DNA from 4 places in the Micromonospora sp. R311 genome. Region 3 is predicted to be linked to each of the others. Evidence: riboswitches for the same ligand, from Rfam matches in the RefSeq annotation. Region 3 holds a riboswitch; each other region holds the start of a gene.

Region 1 (5,025 bases), on a different contig from region 3:
GCCGCTGCCCGAGTCGCGGACCACCACCTTGAGGTCGACCCCCTCGCCGACCAGCAGCGGCTCCAGCACCTCGCCGATCTCACCGCCCAGCGCGGTGCAGAGCACCACGTCCACGCCGAGCGACATCACCATCCGGGCCTGCCAGACCCCCTGCCCGCCCGGGTGCAGGTGCAGCTCCGGCTGGTCGCTCGGCTGGTCGACGGTCACCGTCAGCCGGGGCGTGGGGGCGAAGACCATCACGTGGCCGCTCATCGGTGGCATCCCGGCATCATTCCGTCCTCCCTGGCCCGGCACGGCGGGTGATCCCGCACCAGCTGACCGTAGCCGCGACGCCGGCCGTCGTCCGCCGGTCCGGCCGGTGCCGGTCGGGGCGTTGCCAGGCGGACCCGGCGTGGGCGACGATCGTCCGACCAGTGACGGTGGGGAGACGGCGTGCTCAGGCAGGATTCCTTCAGCTACACCGTCCAGGCCCGCTGCCCGGTGGCGGAGGCGGCGGCGTTGCTCGCCGACCCGACCCGGCAGGCGGAGCTGCACCCGCTGATCGTCCGGGTCCGCCGGCTGCGGACCCGGCCCGGGGCCCGGGCCAGCTACGCGATCACCGATCGGCTGGCCGCCGGGCCGCTGCGATTCCCGGTCACCTACCGGGCGGACGTGCTGGTCGCCACCGCCGACGAGATCGTCACGATGGCGCGGCAGTGGCCGGCCACGACCGTGCGCAACCGCACCCGGTTGCGGGCCGAGCCGGACGGGGTCCGGATCGACGTGGAGATCACCCTGACCGCGCCGGCGCCGCTGTTCCGGTACGCCTTCGGCCAGGCCCGCTCCGCCCACCTCGGGCTGGCCGCCCGGTTGGGCGCGGTGCTCGACCGCGGCCCGGCCGACCCGCCGCCGGTCGGCTGAGCGGTGCAGCCGGGCCGCAACCGGGATCAGCGGGCCGCCGCCGCGGTCGGGCGGCGCGCGGCCGTGCGGGTGGCCCGCCGCAGCCGGCCCCACGGCTTGTACGTGGAGAGCACGGTCGCGACGATCAGCAGGCTGGTCGACACGGACGGGGCGACCACCAGGTCGATCCGTTCCCGCACCGGGAACGCCGCGCCGGCCTCCCCGGCGTGCCGCAGCGCCGGGGTGAGCACGAACAGCACCAGCCCGGTCATCACGGTGGTGAGCAGGAACTTGACCAGCACCCAGCGGTGCCGCAGCAGGCCCCACGGGGTGAGCAGGGCGCTGGCCACGCCGACCAGCCAGACGGCCACGCTCAGCGGGGCGAAGAGCACGGTGCCGACCAGCGCGGAGATCGGGTAGACGGCGGCCGGGTCGGCGCCGCGCAGCACGGCGACGCCGAGCGTCAGCAGGACCAGGTCGACGCCGAGCCAGCCGAGCGAGGTGACCAGGTGCAGGGTGAGCAGGGCCTTGCGGGCGGGAGGCGGAAGACGGCTCATACCCGACGATGCTGCCGCCGCGCCGGGCTCGGGTCGTCGGGCCGGCGACGACACCCGCGATACGTCCGGGGGCGTAGCCCGGGGCGTGCCGGCACCGCGTCCGGCGTACCCGGTGACCCGCCGTCGGGGCGGGTCACCGGTGCCGGGCGTCAGTACACCGACAGGTGCACGTGGTTGGTGTGGTCGCTGGACGGGTCGCCGCCCGCCCCGCTGTAGGACTTCCACCCGCTGCTGGGCAGCCAGATCTGCCGGTACCAGATCACGTAGAGCACGGCGAGCCGGTCGGAGTTCCGGATGAAGAACGCGGCCAGGTTGTTGCCGTACGTCTTGTCCCCGCCGGTGGCATCCCCGCCGAAGCCGCTCTTCTGCGCCGCGAAGTCGCAGGCCCGGCCCTTCGGGTGCTCGCCCGAGCCGCCGGAGCGGTAGCAGGAGACGTACCGGGTGAAGCCGGCTGCCTTGGCCTGGTTGAGCGCGTGCAGGGTGCGCGGGGTGATGCAGCCGTTGGCCGGGGTCGGGTCGTTGACGCTGCACGACTCGGCCGGCCAGGAGCCGTCGGAGTTGCGCGGGGCCGGCTTGGCCGTCGCGGTGGAGGTGCCCCGGTTGGAGGTGTCCCCGCCGGAGGCCTTCGCGTTGGCCACGGTCAGCGCCCGCTCGGCCTGCTCCTTGCGCTTGGCCATCAGGGTGACCTGCTTGCGCTGCTCGCGGATCTCGCCGTCCAGGGCGAGCTTGGTCCGGTTGGCCTCGTCACGGGTCTCCTGGAGGTCGCGCAGCACCCGGTCCTCGTTGGCCGCGACCGCGTCGAGCGCGGCGGCGCGGTCCATGAAGCCGTCCGGGGAGTTGCTGTTGAGCAGCGCGGACGCCACGCCGAGCCGCCCGGTGCGGTACGCCACACCGGCGATCTCGCCGACCTTGCTGCTGCGTTCGGTCAGCTCGCGCTCGGTGGCCTGGAGCTGGACGCCGAGTTGCTGTTGCCGCTTGACCGACTTGTCCAGCGCGGCCTTGGCGTCCAGGTAGCCCTTGCTGGCCGCCGCCAGCTGGGCGCGCAGGGCGGGGGTGCCGCCCTCCTCGTCCTGGCCGGGTGCGGCGGCGAGCAGGCCGGTGGCCGCCGGGGCGGCGCCGGCCGGTGCGGCGGGCGCGATGGCGCCGCCGAGCGCGAGGGTGATGACGATCAGTGCCGCCACCCGGGCGGCGGTGCGTCGTACAGGTGCCACTACTGGCATACACGTGTCCTTCCGTCAGCCGCCGACCGGGTTAGCTGACGGGTTCGGGACGGAAGATCCCTACCGCTGACGCGGATGCACCCCAGGAACATGGTTCCCCGGCTCGCCCCTGCGGGCGATTAGGCGGCGGCCACCGCCGGCACCGGTGCGTGCCGCCGGGCGGAGGCCGGAGCCGAGCCTACCGGTGCCCGTGTGACCAGTGCAGCGGAAGTGACTGACGGTGCGCACGTGGTCACCGAAAAATCGGGCATAGGGGAACAATACCCACGCAGATTTAAGGTTGTGCTCATTACCACTCAACCGACCCGCAGATCCCAGGGGACGCACCCGGCTCGATCTGCAACGTCGCGTGCTCGATCCGGAAGTCCTGCTGCAGCGCCGCGCGGGCGTCCGCGAGCACCCTGCCGACCTCCGCGCCGGGCGCCATGGTCAGGTGCGCCGAGGCCACCTCCATGCCGGAGGTCAGCGTCCAGACGTGCAGGTCGTGGACGCCGGCCACGCCGGGCACCGCGGCCAGCCGGTCGTGCACCGCGGTGACCTGGAGGTGCTCGGGCGCGGCCTGCACCAGGATGCGCAGCGCGGCCCGCCCCAGCCGCCAGGTGCGGGGCAGGATGAACAGGCCGATGGCGACGGCCACCAGCGGGTCGGCCCACCACCAGTCGGTCAGCGCGATCAGCAGCGCCGCCCCGATCACGCCGAGCGAGCCGAGCAGGTCGCCGAGCACCTCCAGGTACGCCCCCTGCAGGTTGATGCTCTCCCGGGCGCCGGAGCGGAGCAGCGCGAAGGCGGCCACGTTGGCGAGCAGGCCGAGGACGGCCACCGCCAGCATCGGGCCGGCCAGCACCTCCGGCGGGTGGCCGAACCGGCGGATCGCCTCTACCACCACGTAGACGGCGACGCCGGAGAGCAGCACGGCGTTGGCCAGCGCGGCCAGCACCTCGAGCCGGTAGAGCCCGAAGGTGCGCTGCGGGTCGCCGGCCGTGCGTCGGGAGGCGGTGATTGCGGCGAGGGCCATGCCGATGCCGAGCACGTCGGTGAACATGTGCCCGGCGTCGGAGAGCAGCGCCAGCGAGCCGGTGCGGAAGGCGGCCACCGCCTCCACCACCATCAGCGCGGTGAGCAGGCCGAACGCGGCCCAGAGCCGGCCCCGGTGGTGGTGGGCGGCGTGCACCGCCGACCCGTGCTGGTGGTCATGACCTGCCCCCACGCGAACACCCTCCGCCGCCCGTCCGGACCCGGTCAAATATATGCTCACATAGCTATGTATGCAACTGTTGGGCGGGCCGGCACGCCCCGCGGGCGGGCCGCCCCGGCCCTCAGCCGGTCGGGTCGATGGTGGTCAGCCGCTGGGTCGCCCGGGAGAGCGCCACGTAGAGCGTGCGTACCCCGGACCCCGGATCGGCCCGGACCTCGCTCGGCGCGACCAGCACCACCCCGTCGTACTCCATGCCCTTGGCCTCCAGGCTGGTCACCACCTGGAGCCGGGGAGCGCCCAGGCCACCCAGCCAGCCGGCGACCTCGGCCCGGCGCGGCACCGGCGTGATCACGCCGACGGTCCCCTCCACCTCGGCGAGCAGCGCGGAGGCCGCCTCCAGGACGGCGGTCTCCAGCTCCGCCGGCGGCACCACCAGCTCGACCGGGTCGACGCCGGTGGACCGGACCGCGGTGGGCAGCGGCAGGTCCGGGTAGAGCCGGCGGATCTCGGCCGCCGCCACCGCGAAGATCTCCGCCGAGTTGCGGTAGTTGGTGGTGAGCGTGAACTGGTGCCGCTTGCGCCGGCCGAGCGCCTGGTCCCGGGCCCGGGTCAGCTCCTCCGGGTCGCCGGTCCACGCGGTCTGCGCCGGGTCGCCGACCACCGTCCAGGACGCCAGCCGGCCGCGCCGGCCGATCATGCGCCACTGCATCGGCGAGACGTCCTGCGACTCGTCGACCACCACGTGGGCGTACTCCCGGTAGTCCTCCGGGCGCTGCCGGGTCGCCTCGCGGGCGGCCCGCTGCCGGTCGGCGAAGGTGCTCAGCTCGCGGACCCCGCCGGCCAGCTGGAACGGGTCCCGCTTGGCCCGGGCCGGGCGAACCGGCTTGCCGAGCAGCGCGTCCAGCTCGTCCAGGAGCGCGACGTCGGCGACGGTCAACCCCTCGGTCTCCAGCGTCCGGTACGCGGCCGTCAGCAGCCGGATCTCGCGGCCGGAGAGGATGCCACCGGCGTACCGGCGCAGCCGTTCCTCCTCGGCCAGCCAGCCGAGCACGTGCCGCGGGTGCAGCCGGGGCCACCAGGCCTTGAGGAACTCCCGGAACTCGGGGCGGTCGGCCAGCTCGTCCTCGAAGGCGCGCTGTTCGGGCAGCCGGCCGATGTGCAGCCGCCGGGCCTG
Region 2 (5,025 bases), on a different contig from region 3:
CGGGGCGACCACCCTGGCCACCGTCACCATCCCGGTCGTGGTGCACGTGATCCAGCGGGACAGCACCCGGGCCGGCGGCAACATCCCGGACTCGATGATCACCTCGCAGATCACCGTGCTGAACCAGTCCTACAGCGGAGCGACCGGAGGCGCGGCCACCGCGTTCAGCTTCCAACTGCAGAAGATCAACCGGGTGACCAACCCGGCGTGGTACCCGATCGTGCAGGGCTCGTCGGCGGAGCGGTCGATGAAGACCTCGCTGCGGGAGGGCGGCAAGAACACGCTCAACGTGTACCTGGGCGAACTGAGCGACGACCTGCTCGGCTGGGCGACCTTCCCGCAGCGGAAGCTGAGCAGCATGGACGGCGTGGTCGCGCTGAGCGAGTCGCTGCCGGGTGGCACCGCCGCCAACTACAACCAGGGCGACACCGGCACCCACGAGGTCGGCCACTGGCTGAACCTCTACCACACCTTCCAGGGCGGCTGCTCGGGCACGGGTGACGGCGTCAGCGACACCGCTGCCGAGGCCTCACCGGCCTTCCAGTGCCCGACCGGGCGGGACACCTGCACGGCCCCGGGCGTGGACCCGATCACCAACTTCATGGACTACACCTACGACTCGTGCATGTACCAGTTCACCGCTGGCCAGGCGAGCCGGATGCTGACCGCGTGGAACGCGTACCGCGCGGCCTGATCTGACGTACCACCCACCGGTGCCGGCTCCGAACGACGGAGCCGGCACCGGTGTCTTCGTGGCTCAGGCGGCCTCGCGGTGGGCGTCGTGGGCGGGCCGGCGCGCGCGCGACGCGGGCTCGGCGTCCCGGGCGTCGGGCACCGCCGGGTCGAGCCAGACCTGGACGGCGGGCCGGCCGTGCCCGTTGCCGGGGCCGCCCACGGCGCCCGGGTCGCGGCGGGCGAGCATGGCCACGTCGACGGTGAACTCGAACAGCCGCCAGTCGACGTGCGTGGCGGCCCGGAAGCTGCGGGCCAACCGGGCGACCCGGGCCGGGTCGGTGACCGGCCGGGCGTGCCCGGCGACGTAGGCCTCGTCGTCGCTCTCCTCGGGCGGGAAGGAGTGCAGCGCGTAGCGCCCGTCGCGCTCCAGGTCGCGTCGTTTGGGTGAGTCGACCACGAAGCAGAACAGGCCCTCGTCGGTGATCACCGGGGAGACCGGGTGCACCCGGGGCCCGCCGTCGGCGCGGACCGTGGCCAGGTAGCCGAAGCCCGGCCCGTACTGCTGCATGAGAAGGCGGATCCCGTCGGCGAGTCGGGGCTCGTCAGCGGCGAATTCGGACCAGGAAGCCATGCGGACATTCTATCGAACACGTGTACGAACACCTAGTCCGACACGCAGGTCACCCGGGACGCTTCGCTATGGTGTTCCGATGCTGCTCTCCGACCGCGACCTGGTCACCGAGATCAAGGCGGGCACCCTCGCGCTGGAGCCGTTCGAGCCCACGCTGGTGCAGCCGTCCAGCATCGACGTACGCCTGGACAAGCTGTTCCGCGTCTTCAACAACCACCTCTACACGCACATCGACCCGGCCCGGCAGCAGGACGAGCTGACCTCGGTGGTCGAGGTGCCCGACGGCGAGCCGTTCGTGCTGCACCCGGGCGAGTTCGTGCTCGCCTCGACGCTCGAGGTGATCTCGCTCGGCGACCAGCTCGCCGGGCGGCTGGAGGGCAAGTCCAGCCTGGGCCGGCTCGGCCTGCTCACCCACTCCACCGCCGGCTTCATCGACCCCGGCTTCTCCGGCCACGTCACGCTGGAGCTGTCCAACGTGGCCAACCTGCCGATCACCCTCTGGCCGGGCATGAAGATCGGCCAGCTCTGCATCTTCCGGCTCTCGTCGCCGGCCGAGCACCCGTACGGCTCGGCCGTCTACGGCTCCCGCTACCAGGGGCAGCGCGGCCCGACGCCGAGCCGCTCCTGGCAGCAGTGGCGCACCTGGCCGACCCGCTGACCCGCGCGCAAAGGGGCCCGCTCCGGCGTCGGAGCGGGCCCCTTTCCGTGGTACGCGGTCGTCAGTCCGGCCGGCCGAAGCTGTGGATCGGGCCGTCGTCGAGGCGCTTCATCTTGATCGGCACCCCGGCGCGGGAGGCGTGCACCACCCAGCCCCCGCCGACGTACATCCCGACGTGGTGCAGGTCGGCGTAGTAGAAGACCAGGTCACCCGGGCGCAGCTCGCTCCGGCTGACCGTGGCGGTGACACCGCGCTGCTGCGCGGCGTTGTGCGGCAGCGAGACCCCGGCCTTCGCCCAGGCGGCCAGCATCAGCCCGGAGCAGTCGTACGAGTTCGGGCCCTCGGCGCCCCAGACGTAGGGCTTGCCGATCTGGGCGCAGGCGAACTTGACCGCCACCCCGGCCGCGCCGCCCGGGTAGCCGGCCGGGCACGGCGCGGGGCGCAGCGGTCCGCCGCCGCCGTTGCCGTACACCCGCAGCCGCAGCTTCTGCAGCCGGTCGATCTCGGCGTTGATCTCCTTCTTCTTCGCCGCCAGCTGGGCCTCGGCCCGGGCGAGCTGGGCGATCATCTCGTCCAGCGGCGCCTTCTTGGCGGCCAGCTGGTCGCGCAGGTCGGCGACCTGCCGCACGTCCCGCTGCTGGCGCTCGGCGAACCGGTCGAGCAGTTCGAGCTGCCCGACCACCTCGCCCGGCGAGCTGCTGCCCAGCACGGCGTTGATGGTGAGCACGTTCTCGCCCTTGTAGGCGCGGACGGCCAGCGCGCTGACCTTCTGCATCGCCGCGTCGACCTGTGCCTGGAGGGGTTTGATCTGGGCGGCCAGGGCGTCGGCCTGCTTCCGCTTGGCGGCCAGGTCCTGGCGGGTGGCGTTGTGCCGTTCGATGATCGGTTCGAGCTTGTTCCAGTCCTCGTCGATCTGGCGCTCGATCTCGGCGACGGTGGGTTCGGCGTGGGCCGCCGTGGCGCCGCCGGTCAGGACGACGGCGAAGCCGACCAGGGCGGCGAGTGCGGTGGTGAAGCGGGACCAGCGTGGGCGCGGCGCAGCCGTCGTCGGGTCGGCGGACGCCGACCGTGCCGACGGTGGCCGCGGGGCATGGTGTGCCACCGGGCTCCGTACTCCTTCTTCCTGTACCGCCTACCGGGTTAGCTGACGGGTTCGGGCGGGAAGGGGTCGCCCTACCGCAGTGACTGCGGATTCACCCCGGGTTACCTGGTTCCCCGGTTCGCTCGCGAGCGATTCGGCGGTGCCGGACCGTTACCGCCCGGGTTGGACGGAGCTGTTGTCGGGCCGACGAATGACCAGAGTAGAGACGCTCGTTATCAATCCGCAACCCGTGTCGCCGTGACACTCCGTACCTGGCGGGATCGACGACCCTCGTGGGGACGGCTCGAAGGTTTTCTTCCTCTGAGGTTGATATATGGAAAGGTATTGACGGCGGACGGGCGCCGGGGTGAAGGTGGCCGCATCGTCCACCCGTCTGACCAGGGGGTCCGATGCACCTGTCCACGAGATCGAGGAGCAGGCGTGCCCTGCTCGCCGCCGCCGCGGCCCTCGCCATGGCGGTCACCCCGTTCACCGCCAGCGGTCCCGCCACCGCCGACTCGATCGACCGGCAACAGCAGTACGCCGCCGCGGCCGCCGAGTTCGGCGTGCCGGAGAGCGTCCTGCTCGCCGTCTCCTACCTCGAGTCCCGCTGGGACACCCATCCCGGCACCCCGAGCACCAGTGGCGGCTACGGCCCGATGCACCTCACCGACGCCGCCCACGTCACCTCGCTCCCCGGTGGCAGCCACATCGACGAGGGCGAGGACCCGCGCGGTGACGAGTCACGGCCGTTGGCCGTCGCCGCGCCGGCCACGGCCGAACCGGCGCCGGCCGCTCCCGGCGACGCCGCGCTGCAGACCCTCCAGGCGGCCGCCGCGCTCACCGGCGCCAGCGCGGAGGCGCTGCGGTCCGACCCGACCGCCAACATCCGCGGCGGGGCGGCGCTGCTCGCCGCGTACCAGCGGGAGCTCGGCGGCCCGGTCGGCGCGGCCAGCGACCCGGCGGCCTGGTACGGCGCGGTGGCCCGCTACTCCGGCGCCGGCGCCGAGGACACCGCGGCCGCCTTCGCCGACGAGGTGTACGGCCAACTCCGCGAGGGCGCGAGCCGGACGACCGACGACGGGCACCGGGTGACCCTGCCGGCCCGGGCGGTCAGCCCCGACGAGTCGGCCCTGCACCGGCTCGGGCTGCGGCGCGCCGAGCGGCCCGACGGGCTGGAGTGCCCGATCGGCATCGGCTGCGAGTGGATCCCGGCTCCGTACCAGAAGTACGGCCCCCGGCCCGGCGACTACGGCAACTACGACCTGGGCAACCGCCCGGCCCAGCAGAAGCTCGAGTACATCGTCATCCACGACACCGAGGGCTACTTCTGGCCCAGCGTCAACCTGGTCAAGGACCCGAAGCGGGTGGGCTGGCACTACACGCTGCGCTCGGTGGACGGCCATATCGCCCAGCACATCAAGACCAAGGACGTCGGCTGGCACGCCGGCAACTGGTACGTCAACGCCAAGTCCATCGGCCTGGAGCACGAGGGCTTCGCCGGCCACGGCACCTGGTACACCGAGGCGATGTACCGCACCTCGGCCAAGCTGGTCCGGCACCTGGCGCTGCGGTTCAACATCCCGCTGGACCGACAGCACATCATCGGCCACGACAACGTCCCCGGCACGGTGGCGGCGAACGTCGCCGGGATGCACTGGGACCCGGGACCGTACTGGGACTGGTCGCACTACTTCGACCTGCTGAAGGCGCCGTTCCGGTCCACCGGCACCCCGCGGACCGGCCTGGTGACCATCGACCCCGAGTTCGCCGGCAACCAGCCGGCGTTCACCGGGTGCTCGCGGCAGCCGCCGGGGGTGCCCACCCCGCTGCCCCCGGTGAGCGACCCGTGCCCGCTGCGCGGCTCGTCCGCGGTGCTGCTGCGCAGCGCGCCGAGCCACGACGCGCCGCTGGCCGTGGACCTGGGCGAGCACCCGGACGGCTCGCCGGGCACGATGTACGTCCCGGACCACAGCGCCC
Region 3 (5,025 bases):
CCTCGAACGCCTCCTCCGGGGAGTAGACGTCGAACGGTCCCTTCTTGGCCCGCATGAGGATCCGCTGGTGCATCTCGCCGCTCCGCCTCTCGTCCGCCCCCGTGTGCGTTCCGGGCGGACACACCGTCACCGCTCGACTCCGACCGGCCACCGGGGCCGGGCGGCTCGCACCTGAGGGTTCGGGGAATATTAGGCCACCGGACGTCCCGTGCACAGACGCCCGTCGCCGTCGTGCCCCGGCCGCCCCGCCCGGTAGGGTGCCCGGGCGGGGCGGTCCGGCTCGGCGAGGTCTCGTTCGCCTGCGACCTCGTGCACGTCTTCGTGATGATCACCGTGCTCCGCACCGGTGACCGGGGGACCGGCTTCACCGGGCTGGTGTGCACCGGCGGTGCTCGGCTTCCTGCCCACCGCGCCGGGCGCTGGCCGCGCTGCCGCACCGGCACGTGCCGACGCCGACGATGCGCCGGTTCGCCCCGCGCCGTCCGAACCGGACGGTGCCGGGCGGCGCCGCGGTGCCGGCCACGGAGCGAGGCTTGGTGTCCCGGCGGGCGCCGTGCCGGGCGCAGGCACGCCGGACCAGCGATCGGCGTACGTCGACTCCCGCTGGGGCGTCCACCCTGGTCGGTGCCGTCGGCGCGGCGTCCGGACGACACGCCCGGTGGCGATGCGGGGGACCGGCCCGGACGGTAGCGTGGTCGCCGTGCTTCCCGTCGCGCTCACCTGTCCCCTGTGGTGGGTGGCGCGCTGGGCCGCGCGGCTGACGGCCGGCCTCGCCGTCGCCGTCGCGCTCGCCCTCGGTGCCGGCGCCCCCGGCGCCGTGGCCGCACCGGCCGGTCCGGAGCCGGCGCTGTGCACCGCGGGGGCGGCCGGTCCGGGCGTCCCGGCCCCGCCCGCCGCGGCCCTCGCCGGCGCGTTCGCCGACGCCGGCCCGGCCGGGCACCCGGTCCGGGGCACCGCACCTGCCGGCCCGACCGCGACCGCCGGTCCGGCCCTCGTGCTCGTCGGTTCCGCCGCGCTCGCCGCCGCCGACGAGCAGCCTGCCGCGCTCGCCGGTCCGGCCGCCGGGCCGGAGCCGGCCGCAGCCCCGCCGGCGGTCGTCGCCGGGCCGGCCCCGGCGCCGGCCGGGTCGCTCCCGGCCGCCCGGGCCCCGCGCGCCCCGCCGCACTCCTGATCCGTCCGCGGGGTCGACGCCCCGCCCACGATCCCTGCCCCCGCACCCGTCCGGCCCCGCCACAGCGCCCGGACGCGGCTTCCCGCTTCCGCATCCGCTTTCCCCCGTGAGGTGCCGACCTTGGAGACCGTCCTCTACTACCAGTTCCTGATCGGGGTGCCGCGGGCCGCCGCCATCTGGTCCGGCCTGCTGGTGCTGGCGCTGACCGTGCTCACCGTGCTGGTCGCCCGCCCCGAGCGCCCCACCGACGAGGAGTCCGCCCCGGTCGGGCCGGCCGAGCCCGACCTCGCCGACCTGCGCCGCTACGCCGAGGAGGTGGCTGTCGCGGCGACCCGGGCGGCGCAGACCGCGCGCCGCCGGCGGGCCGACTGGCTCGCCGCGCAGGCGGAGGTCGAGCGCACCTGGCAGGCGTACGACGAGGCGGAGACGGCCGCCCGCCGGTTCCTCGGGGCCGCCGCCCTGCCCGCCCCGCGCACCCCGCGCACGCCGGCCGAGTACGCCGCCCGCGAGCGCTGGCTGCACCACGCGGCGATGGCCGCCCACTGGCGGGGAGAGCTGTCCGCCCGGCAGTTGTCCGACGTGTTCGGCCACCGGGCCGGTTGGGACTCCCGGCGGCACCCGGTCGAGCAGGAGATCGTGCTCGCCCGGGCGGTGCGCGAGCAGCGCCGGGCCGGCTACCGGACGGCCGCCGAGCGGGAGCGGTCGGCGTGGCGGGACGCCGAGTCGGCCGCCGAGGCGGCCCGTGCCCTCGCCGCCGAGGCGTACGCCGCCGCGGCCCGGCTCCGGCCGGGTCGGCTGCCCGCACCGCGTGCCGAGGCGGTGCCGGCGCGTGCCGTCGCCGCGGCCCGCTGGCGGCCGGCGCGGGTGGGCTGATCCGCCGAACTATTCCGGTGACGCCGGTCACAGTGGCCGCGGAATCGGTCATCGGGCTCGTCCCGGTCGATGCCTGTCGACAATTCCGGGTCGACGGCGGTGGCTTGTCCGGTTGTCGACCCGAGATGTCGTCGGAGAGGTCCGTCCCATTGAGTCACGTCAGTGCGCAACTGCCCGCAAAATTGTCGTGCCGGATCAGGTTTACGCAGGTGAACTGGGGTTGGCAGGCTACGGACTGACCAGTAATGTCGGCCCGTCTGGTGCGGTTACCGATCGCAAGAGGCGACGCCGCGCCGACCCGCTCAATCGTGATCACACGAACCGGGGAACCAGTGCACCTTTGGGGTGAATCCGCGGGCCACGGCCCGTGGTAGGGCGTTCTTCCCGCCCGAATCCGTCAGCTAACCCGGTCGGCGGTGTCGGAAGGAGTTCCATCCTCGTGCAGCACGATCCCACCCCTCGCTTGTTCCCCCACCTCCACGGCCCCGCGGTGCCCGCGCCGCTCGCCCCGATCGCGAGCTGACCCGCCGGAAACCGCCCCCGCCCGACAGTCGGGCGCTCCCCTGAGTGGTCACCAACCCGCGGACGAGACGTCCGCGCGGTGGCGCCGGCCTGCCCCCCGGACCTGGCGCCGGTGTGCCGCTCACCCCCCGAGTCCCGTGGAGGAATCCGTGAAGCACCACCTGAAGCGCCAGTTGCGCCGCATCACCACCGACCGCCCCTACCAGGTCGCCGCCGCCTCGGCCGCGGCCCTCGTGCTCGCCACCGGCGCCGGTGCGCTGGCCGCCGGAGCCGACGAGGCCCCGGCCTCGGCGCCGGCCGCGGCCACCGTGGCCGAACTGCGGAACGCGCCCGCCGCCGCCTCGCGGGGCGAGGCCCGGATCGGTGCGGTCCCGTCGAGCGCCGCCCCGTCCAGCGCCGCCGCGTCGGCCGCCGCCTCGTCGGCCGCGCCGAACCCGGACCTGACCCGCAAGCAGAGCACGCCGAAGCCGCCGTCGCGCAAGGTCCTCGACTACGACTACCAGGCGCAGACGACGTACTACAACTGCGGCCCGGCGGCCGTGCGGAACGCGCTCAGCGCCACCGGCATCGAGCGCACCCAGGACGCCCTCGGTGCCCAGCTGGGCACCACCGAGATGGGCACCAACTCCGCCGAGGACACCACCCGGGTGCTCAACGCGGTGGTGAAGGGCAACCCCTACCGGACCCGGATGATCTCCGGCCGCGCCGCCACCCCGGCCCAGATGGACCAGCTCCAGGCCGACGTGGTCCGGGCCATCACCGCCGAGCGCGGCGTCGTGGTGAACATCGCCGGCAGCGCCACCGACACCGCCGGTGGCTGGCACTCCTTCCCGGGCGGGCACTACATCGCGGTGGTGGGCTACGACGACGACGGCCGGCTGGTGAAGATCGCCGACTCGGCGAACCCGGCGACGGCGTCGTACTGGATGACCACCATCGACCTGGCGAACTGGGCCGCGACCCGCGGCTACTCCGCCTGACCGCCACCGTCCCGTCGCACCGTCCGGGCGCCGGTTCCCCACCGGGGGAGCCGGCGCCCGGCGCGTCCCGGCCCGCGGCCCTCGCCCCGGCCGTCCGACCGGTGGCACACTGCGCCCTATGGACTCCGAATCGGATACCCGGGACGGCCGGCGGCCGGTCCTGCTGCTGCTGCACGGCATGGGCGCGACCGGCGAGGTGTGGCTGCCCTGGGCGCCGTTGCTGGAGCGCCGGTGGACCGGCCGGTGGCTGGCGCCGGACCTCGCCGGGCACGGCTGGTCCCCGCCGCTGCCCCGGTACTCCTTCGCCGGGCTGGCCGGGCAGGTCGCCGGCGGCCTCAAGCCGGGTGACCGGCTCGTCGTCCTGGGCCACTCCCTCGGCGGGGTGGTGGGGCTGGCGCTGGCCGCGCGTACCGCCGGGCTGGACGTGGACGCGGTGGTCGGGCTCGGCATCAAGGCGGTCTGGTCGCGGGACGAGCTGGCCCGCGCCGCCGAGCTGGCCGCCCGCCCGGTCACCTGGTTCGCCACCCGGGACGAGGCGGCCCGGCGCTACCTGCGGGTGAGCGGGCTGGCCGGACTGTTCGCCCCGGACCATCCGGTGGTCGAGGCGGGGCTGCGGCAGGTCGACGGCCGCTGGCGGCTGGCGATGGACCCGGCCGCGTTCGCGGTGGGGGAGCCGGACCTGCCCACCCTGCTGGCGGCGGCCGACGTGCCGGTGGTGCTGGCCCGGGGCGAGCGCGACCCGATGGTCTCCGACGCCCAGCTCAAGGAGTTCGGGGTGCCGGTGGTGACCCTGCCCGGCCTCGGGCACAACGCCCACGTCGAGGACCCGGAGGCGGTGCTCGCCCTGGTCGACCCGTACCGCTGAGCCGCGGTTCGCGGCGGAGATCAGGGTGTTGTGCCGCCACGCCCGGCGTCTCCGGGATAACATGCCCGTACGTCCCGGAGTGCGCCGGGAGTCCTGTTTGTCCGGGTGATCCTTTCGCGCCGACCCCGTCGGATCACCCGTAACCACCACCCCTCCTGTCCACATCCGAACGAGGTAGCGCCGCGCCCGGTCCGGGCGCGGCCGCTGTTCGACAGGAGGAAGCCCATGTCCGGGCTGACCACAGAGATGATTCCACCGGCCAGGCCGGTCATCGGCGAGGCCGAGATCGAGGCGGCCGTGCGGGTGCTGCGCAGTGGCCGTGTCGTCCAGGGGCCGGAAGTCGCCGCCTTCGAGGCGGAGTTCGGCGAGCTGGTCGGGGGCCGGCACTGCGTCGCGGTGAACTCCGGCACCTCCGCCCTCCAGCTGACCCTGATGGCCCTCGGGTTCGGCCCGGGCGACGAGGTCATCGTCCCGTCGTTCTCCTTCGCCGCCACCGCCAACGCGGTCCGGCTGGTGGGCGCCCGGCCGGTCTTCGTCGACATCGAACCGGCCAGCTTCTGCCTGGACCCGGCGGCGACCGCCGCGGCGGTCACCCACCGCACCGTCGCGATCAT
Region 4 (5,025 bases), on a different contig from region 3:
GACGTACCTTTGCGCTCGGTGTGACCGTGGTGGCAGCCCGCGCCCGACCTCCGGCCGGGGTTGACCAGGTCGCTTACGTCGAAGGACGAGGTGAGGGGATGAGCCGTCCCGGTTCGCCCGGTGTGCAGCCGGGCTCGTCGCGCGAGTCGGCGGCGGCGGTGCCGAGCACGCCGGCACAGGCGCTCGCCGAGTTGTCCGCCGGCAACCGGAGGTTCGTCACCGGCGTCCCGCGCCATCCCAACCAGGACGCCGGGCACCGCGCCGCGGTCGCCGACGGGCAGCATCCCTTCGCGGTGATCGTGGGCTGCTCCGACTCCCGGCTGGCCGCCGAGATCATCTTCGACCGGGGCCTCGGCGACCTCTTCGTGGTCCGGACCGCCGGGCACACCACCGGCCCCGAGGTGCTCGGCAGCGTCGAGTACGCGGTGACCGTCCTCGGCACGCCGCTGGTGGTGGTGCTCGGGCACGACTCGTGCGGCGCGGTGCAGGCGGCGAAGGCGGCGGTGGAGACGAACGCGCCGCCGGCCGGTCACCTGCGGGCGGTGGTGGACGCCGTCATGCCCAGCCTGCGCCGGGCCGAGGCCGAGGGCGTGGCCGACGTCGACGGGATCGTGGACATCCACATCGCGTGCACCGTCGAGGCGATGCTGGACAGCTCGCCCGTGCTGGCTGCAGAGGTGGCCGCCGGGCGCTGCGCGGTGGTCGGGATGTCGTACCGGCTGGCCGCCGGCGAGGTGCGGACGGTGGCCGCGGTGCCCGGCGACCTGGCCGACCCCGTGGTGGACCCGGCCGCGGCCGTCGCCTGACCGCCACCCCCGCGACCGTCGCCTGACCGCCACCCCCGCGACCGTCGCCTGACCGCCACCCCCGCGACCGTCGCCTGACCGCCACCCCCGCGACCGTCGCCTGACCGCCACCCCCGCGACCGTCGCCTGACCGCCACCCCCGCGACCGTCGCCTGACCGCCACTGCGGCGGCACCGCCGAAGACGGCGCGAGGGCCGTCCCGCCCGGGGAACGGCCCTCGTGTCGCGCCGGCGCGGATGTCGCTACAGCAGCGAGACGTGGACGTGGTCGGTGTGGTTCGACGGCCCGCTGTACGACTTCCAGCCGGTCGCCGGGAACCAGATCTGCCGGTTCCAGATCACGTAGTAGATGCCCAGCCGGTCCGCGTTGCGGATCAGGAACGCGGCGAGGTTGTTGCCGTACATCCGGGTGTCCTTGTTGTGCCAGGGGGCGAAGCCGCTGCGCTGCAACGACCAGTCGCAGGCCCGGCCCTTGGGGTGCTCCCAGGGCCCACCGGGGCGGTAGCAGCCGACAAACCGGTTGAAGCCGGCCCGCTTGACCTCCTTGTACATGTGCAGCGTCCGCGGCGTGATGCAGCCGGAGGTGGTCGGGTCGTTCTCGCTACAGGACTCGGCCTTCCAGTCGCCGTCGGCGGTGCGGCCGGGGGCGACCCGGGCGACCGGCGAGGTGGCCGACACCAGGCCGCCGGTGAAGCCCAGCCCGCCGACCAGCGCCAGCGCCTTCTCCGCGTCCCGCTTGTTCTTGGCCATCAGGTTGGTCTGCTTCTGCTGCTCGCGGATCTCGGCTTCGAGCGCCAACTTCGCCTGCTCGGCGCGGTTCTTGACGGCGTTGATCTTGGCGAGCCGCTTGGCATTGACCATGTTCAGCTCGTCCAGGGCGGTGGCCCGCTCGACGAACGAGTCGGGGCTGTCGGCCTCCAGCAGCATGGCCACGGCGCCGATCCGACCTGTCCGGTACGACTGGGCGGCGATCTGGCTGACCTGCGGGGCGAGCGCGTTCAGCTCGGCCTCCGCCCGGTTGACCTCCAGCGCGAGTTCCAGTTGACGCTTCTTGGACTTCGCCAGCCGGGACTTCGCCTGCGAGTAGTTCCGGTTGGTCGACTCGATGACGTCCGTGATCAGCTTCGAGTCGTCGTCCTCGTGCCCTGAGGGGGTGGGGGGCTTGGGTGCGGCCGAGGCCGGGAGCGGCCCGGCGAGCACGGCCAGGGCCGCGAACACGGCCACCACAGGAGTCACCCAGCGGCGTAGGGGTGCCGTCACAGTGTTCCCTTCCGTCGACCGCCGACCGGGTTAGCTGACGGGTTCGGGGCGGAAGTGGCCCCTACCGCTGTCGCGGACTCACCCCACGTACCTGGGTCCCCGGCTCGCCTCGCGGCGATTGGGCGGCGGCACCGCAGGCGCCGCTGCGCGCCTTCGGCGGTGACCGGCAGCGAGGTTACCCGAGAGTCCACCGGTGGATCTACGTCCCGAAGCCGACTAAATGCGTTATTTCGTAATGGCGGAGGGTGACAGGTGATGCGTTTATCAAGCTCACCGGTCTGGACGGTCACGCTGCGGAGTCTCACCATGCGGTGTCCGTGCTCCTGTCCGGATCGGGCCACCCGGTGGGGGTGGCGGAGGAGGTGTTTCCGGCGCGCGGCGCGGCGAGCGCCCGCAGCGCGTCGGCCCGGTCCGTGGCCGGCCGGGAAACCGGAGGGGTGCCCGACGGCTCGCCGTCGCCGTCGCCGTCCTCGTCGCCGGCGGGGCGCTTGGCGCGGCCGGCCGTGGTCACCAGCGCGGCGAGCGCGGTGGTCAGCGGCACGGCGGCGATCAACCCGAGCGTGGCGACGGCGCTGCGGACGATCTCCTGGGCCAGGAACTCGCTGGTCAGGATCTGGGTCACCGACCGGGAGTCCGCGGTGAGCAGGAGCAGCAGCGGCAACGAGGCGCCGGCGTACGCCAGCACGATGGTGTTGACCGTCGAGGCGATGTGCGCCCGGCCGACCCGGGTCGCCGCGCGGTAGAGCTGGAGCCGGGACAGGCCGGGGTTGGCGTGCGCCAGTTCGGTGACCGTCGCCGCCTGGGTCACCGTGACGTCGTCGAGCACGCCGAGCGAGCCGATGATGATCCCGGCCAGCAGCAGCCCGTGCAGGTCGACGTCGGCCTGGAACATCGACAGCGTGGTCGCGTCCTCGGAGCCGTACCCGGTGAGATGGGTGGCGGCGGTGGCGAGGGTGCCGAGCACTCCGGTGAGCACCAGGCTGCCGAGCGTGCCGAGCACCGCCACCGAGGTCTGCGCGGTCACCCCGTGCGTCAGGTACAGCACCACGAACATGATCAACGCGGCGCCGACGATCGCCACCAGCAGGGGCGACCGGCCGGAGCTGATCCCGGGCAGCACGAAGGCGAGCAGGATGGCGAAGCTGGCCGCCAGGCCGGCCAGCGCGGCGAGCCCGCGCCACCGGCCGAACGCGACGATGGCGGCGGCGAAGAGCACGACCAGCCAGACCAGCGGCTTGCCCCGCTGGTGCTCGGCGATGTTGTAGCTGCTCGCGGTCGGGTCGGCCGGGTCGGTCAGCTCGACCAGGATAATCTCGTCACCCACCGCGACAGTCGGGGCTCCGGGCCCGGTCGGCACCGGCGTCTGCACCTCCCGGCCGGCGTCCGGGCCGTCGGCCACCTTGACGGTGACCGTGCCGCACGGGCCCGCCGCCGGATCGGGCGCCTCCGGTGCCGGCGGGCAGGCCTCGGTCACCACCCGGGTGACGGTGCCGTGGTGGCGGGGCGGGTCGGTGCCCTGGTCGGCCCCGGGGGTGTCGCGGGGCCAGAGCAGCAGGGCGGCGACCACGGTGGCGAGGACGAGCGGGACCACGGCCGCGACGAGGATCCGCCGCACCCGGGGCGGGGCGGACGGAGCGGGACGGGTGTGGTCGGCGCCCATTGAGTGTCTCCCAACGAATCCGGGGCAGGGTACGTGTCGGCGGGCCGGTCGGTTCAGTGGCGCCGGCGGGCCGGCCCGGATCGCGGGCGGGTTCGCCCGAGGGTGGCGACGCGACCACGTACCGTCGACCCGCTGGCCGGCCGTCCACGGGCCGCCGGCGGCGCCGGTGCCCGGTGGGCGCGGGACGAATGGTGCGAGATCCGGAGGGCCATCGTGCCGAATCGTAACCATCCCGGTATCCGGACGCAGGTCGCGTGGGCTGGTGTCGGGCACCTCACCCGGCGGTTGGCCCGCGCGGGCGTCTCCGTTCGGGGATGTTGGAGGCATGGCTGAGCACACCCCGTCCCGCCGGGAAGGCGCGGCGCACGGCGAGCACGATGGGCACGGCGGGCACGGCGGGAACGGCGGGCACGACAAGCACGCCGGGCACGACCCGGAGATGTTCCGCCGCCGGTTCTGGCTCTGCCTGCTGCTCACCCTGCCGGTGGTGGCGACCAGCCACATGGTGATGGACTGGTTCGGTTACTCGCTGGAGTTCCCCGGCCGGTCCTGGGTGGGGCCGGTGCTCGGCTCGGTGGTCTTCTGGTGGGGCGGCTGGCCGTTCCTGGCCGGCGCGGTGCGGGAGGTGCGCGACCGGGCGCCAGGGATGATGCTGCTGGTCGCCATGGCGATCACGGTCGCCTACGTCGCCTCGCTGGCCACCAGCGTGGGCGCCTTCGACCTGGACTTCTGGTGGGAACTGGCCGCTCTGGTCACCATCATGCTGCTCGGGCACTGGCAGGAGATGAAGGCGATCGGGCAGGCGCGTGGCGCGCTCGCCGCGCTGGCCGCCCTGCTGCCCGACGACGCCGAACGGGTCGCCGGGGACGGCCGGGTGGAGCGGATCGCGGTGGCCGAGCTGCGGGTCGGCGACGTGGTGCTGGTCCGGCCCGGCGGCCGGGTGCCGGCGGACGGGCGGGTGGTCGACGGCGCCGCCGAACTGGACGAGTCGATGATCACCGGGGAGTCCCGACCGGTGCCGCGGTCGGCCGGCGACCGGGTGGTGGCCGGCACGGTGGCCACCGACTCGGCGATCCGGGTCCGGGTCGAGGCGCTCGGCGAGGAGACCACGCTCGCCGGCATCCAGCGCATGGTCGCCCAGGCCCAGCAGTCCAGCGGGCGGGCCCAGGTGCTGGCCGACCGGTTCGCCGCCGGGCTGTTCTACGTCGCCACCGCCACCGCCGCGGTCACCGTGCTGGTCTGGACCGTGCTCGGCGACCGGGACGAGGCGGTGGTCCGTACCGTCACCGTGCTGGTGATC

The links. Region 3 has a riboswitch for cyclic di-AMP ahead of AC1WTP_RS25315 (C39 family peptidase). Riboswitches for the same ligand answer to the same signal wherever they lie in the genome.
Region 1: it holds a riboswitch for cyclic di-AMP, as region 3 does, so the genes downstream of both, AC1WTP_RS20780 (coiled-coil domain-containing protein) here and AC1WTP_RS25315 (C39 family peptidase) in region 3, are expected to answer to the same signal.
Region 2: it holds a riboswitch for cyclic di-AMP, as region 3 does, so the genes downstream of both, AC1WTP_RS03725 (C40 family peptidase) here and AC1WTP_RS25315 (C39 family peptidase) in region 3, are expected to answer to the same signal.
Region 4: it holds a riboswitch for cyclic di-AMP, as region 3 does, so the genes downstream of both, AC1WTP_RS23860 (coiled-coil domain-containing protein) here and AC1WTP_RS25315 (C39 family peptidase) in region 3, are expected to answer to the same signal.

Annotation. Positions count from the first base shown of each region.
Region 1 is NZ_JBSWCE010000024.1:24,641-29,665, reverse strand. It holds gene AC1WTP_RS20795 (1-phosphofructokinase family hexose kinase) at 1-252, opposite strand, end outside; gene AC1WTP_RS20790 (SRPBCC family protein) at 433-900, shown strand; gene AC1WTP_RS20785 (hypothetical protein) at 927-1,436, opposite strand; gene AC1WTP_RS20780 (coiled-coil domain-containing protein) at 1,586-2,647, opposite strand; cyclic di-AMP (ydaO/yuaA leader) riboswitch at 2,661-2,792, opposite strand; gene AC1WTP_RS20775 (cation diffusion facilitator family transporter) at 2,946-3,863, opposite strand; gene AC1WTP_RS20770 (HelD family protein) at 3,973-5,025, opposite strand, start outside.
Region 2 is NZ_JBSWCE010000003.1:186,410-191,434, forward strand. It holds gene AC1WTP_RS03710 (zinc metalloprotease) at 1-694, shown strand, start outside; gene AC1WTP_RS03715 (pyridoxamine 5'-phosphate oxidase family protein) at 758-1,306, opposite strand; gene dcd (dCTP deaminase) at 1,386-1,964, shown strand; gene AC1WTP_RS03725 (C40 family peptidase) at 2,026-3,066, opposite strand; cyclic di-AMP (ydaO/yuaA leader) riboswitch at 3,079-3,215, opposite strand; gene AC1WTP_RS03730 (N-acetylmuramoyl-L-alanine amidase) at 3,456-5,025, shown strand, end outside.
Region 3 is NZ_JBSWCE010000032.1:70,556-75,580, reverse strand. It holds gene AC1WTP_RS25330 (polysaccharide pyruvyl transferase family protein) at 1-73, opposite strand, end outside; gene AC1WTP_RS25325 (hypothetical protein) at 701-1,171, shown strand; gene AC1WTP_RS25320 (hypothetical protein) at 1,283-2,044, shown strand; cyclic di-AMP (ydaO/yuaA leader) riboswitch at 2,334-2,475, shown strand; gene AC1WTP_RS25315 (C39 family peptidase) at 2,704-3,546, shown strand; gene AC1WTP_RS25310 (alpha/beta fold hydrolase) at 3,665-4,411, shown strand; gene AC1WTP_RS25305 (DegT/DnrJ/EryC1/StrS family aminotransferase) at 4,637-5,025, shown strand, end outside.
Region 4 is NZ_JBSWCE010000029.1:73,369-78,393, forward strand. It holds gene AC1WTP_RS23855 (carbonic anhydrase) at 99-806, shown strand; gene AC1WTP_RS23860 (coiled-coil domain-containing protein) at 1,049-2,065, opposite strand; cyclic di-AMP (ydaO/yuaA leader) riboswitch at 2,070-2,200, opposite strand; gene AC1WTP_RS23865 (YibE/F family protein) at 2,367-3,725, opposite strand; gene AC1WTP_RS23870 (heavy metal translocating P-type ATPase) at 4,051-5,025, shown strand, end outside.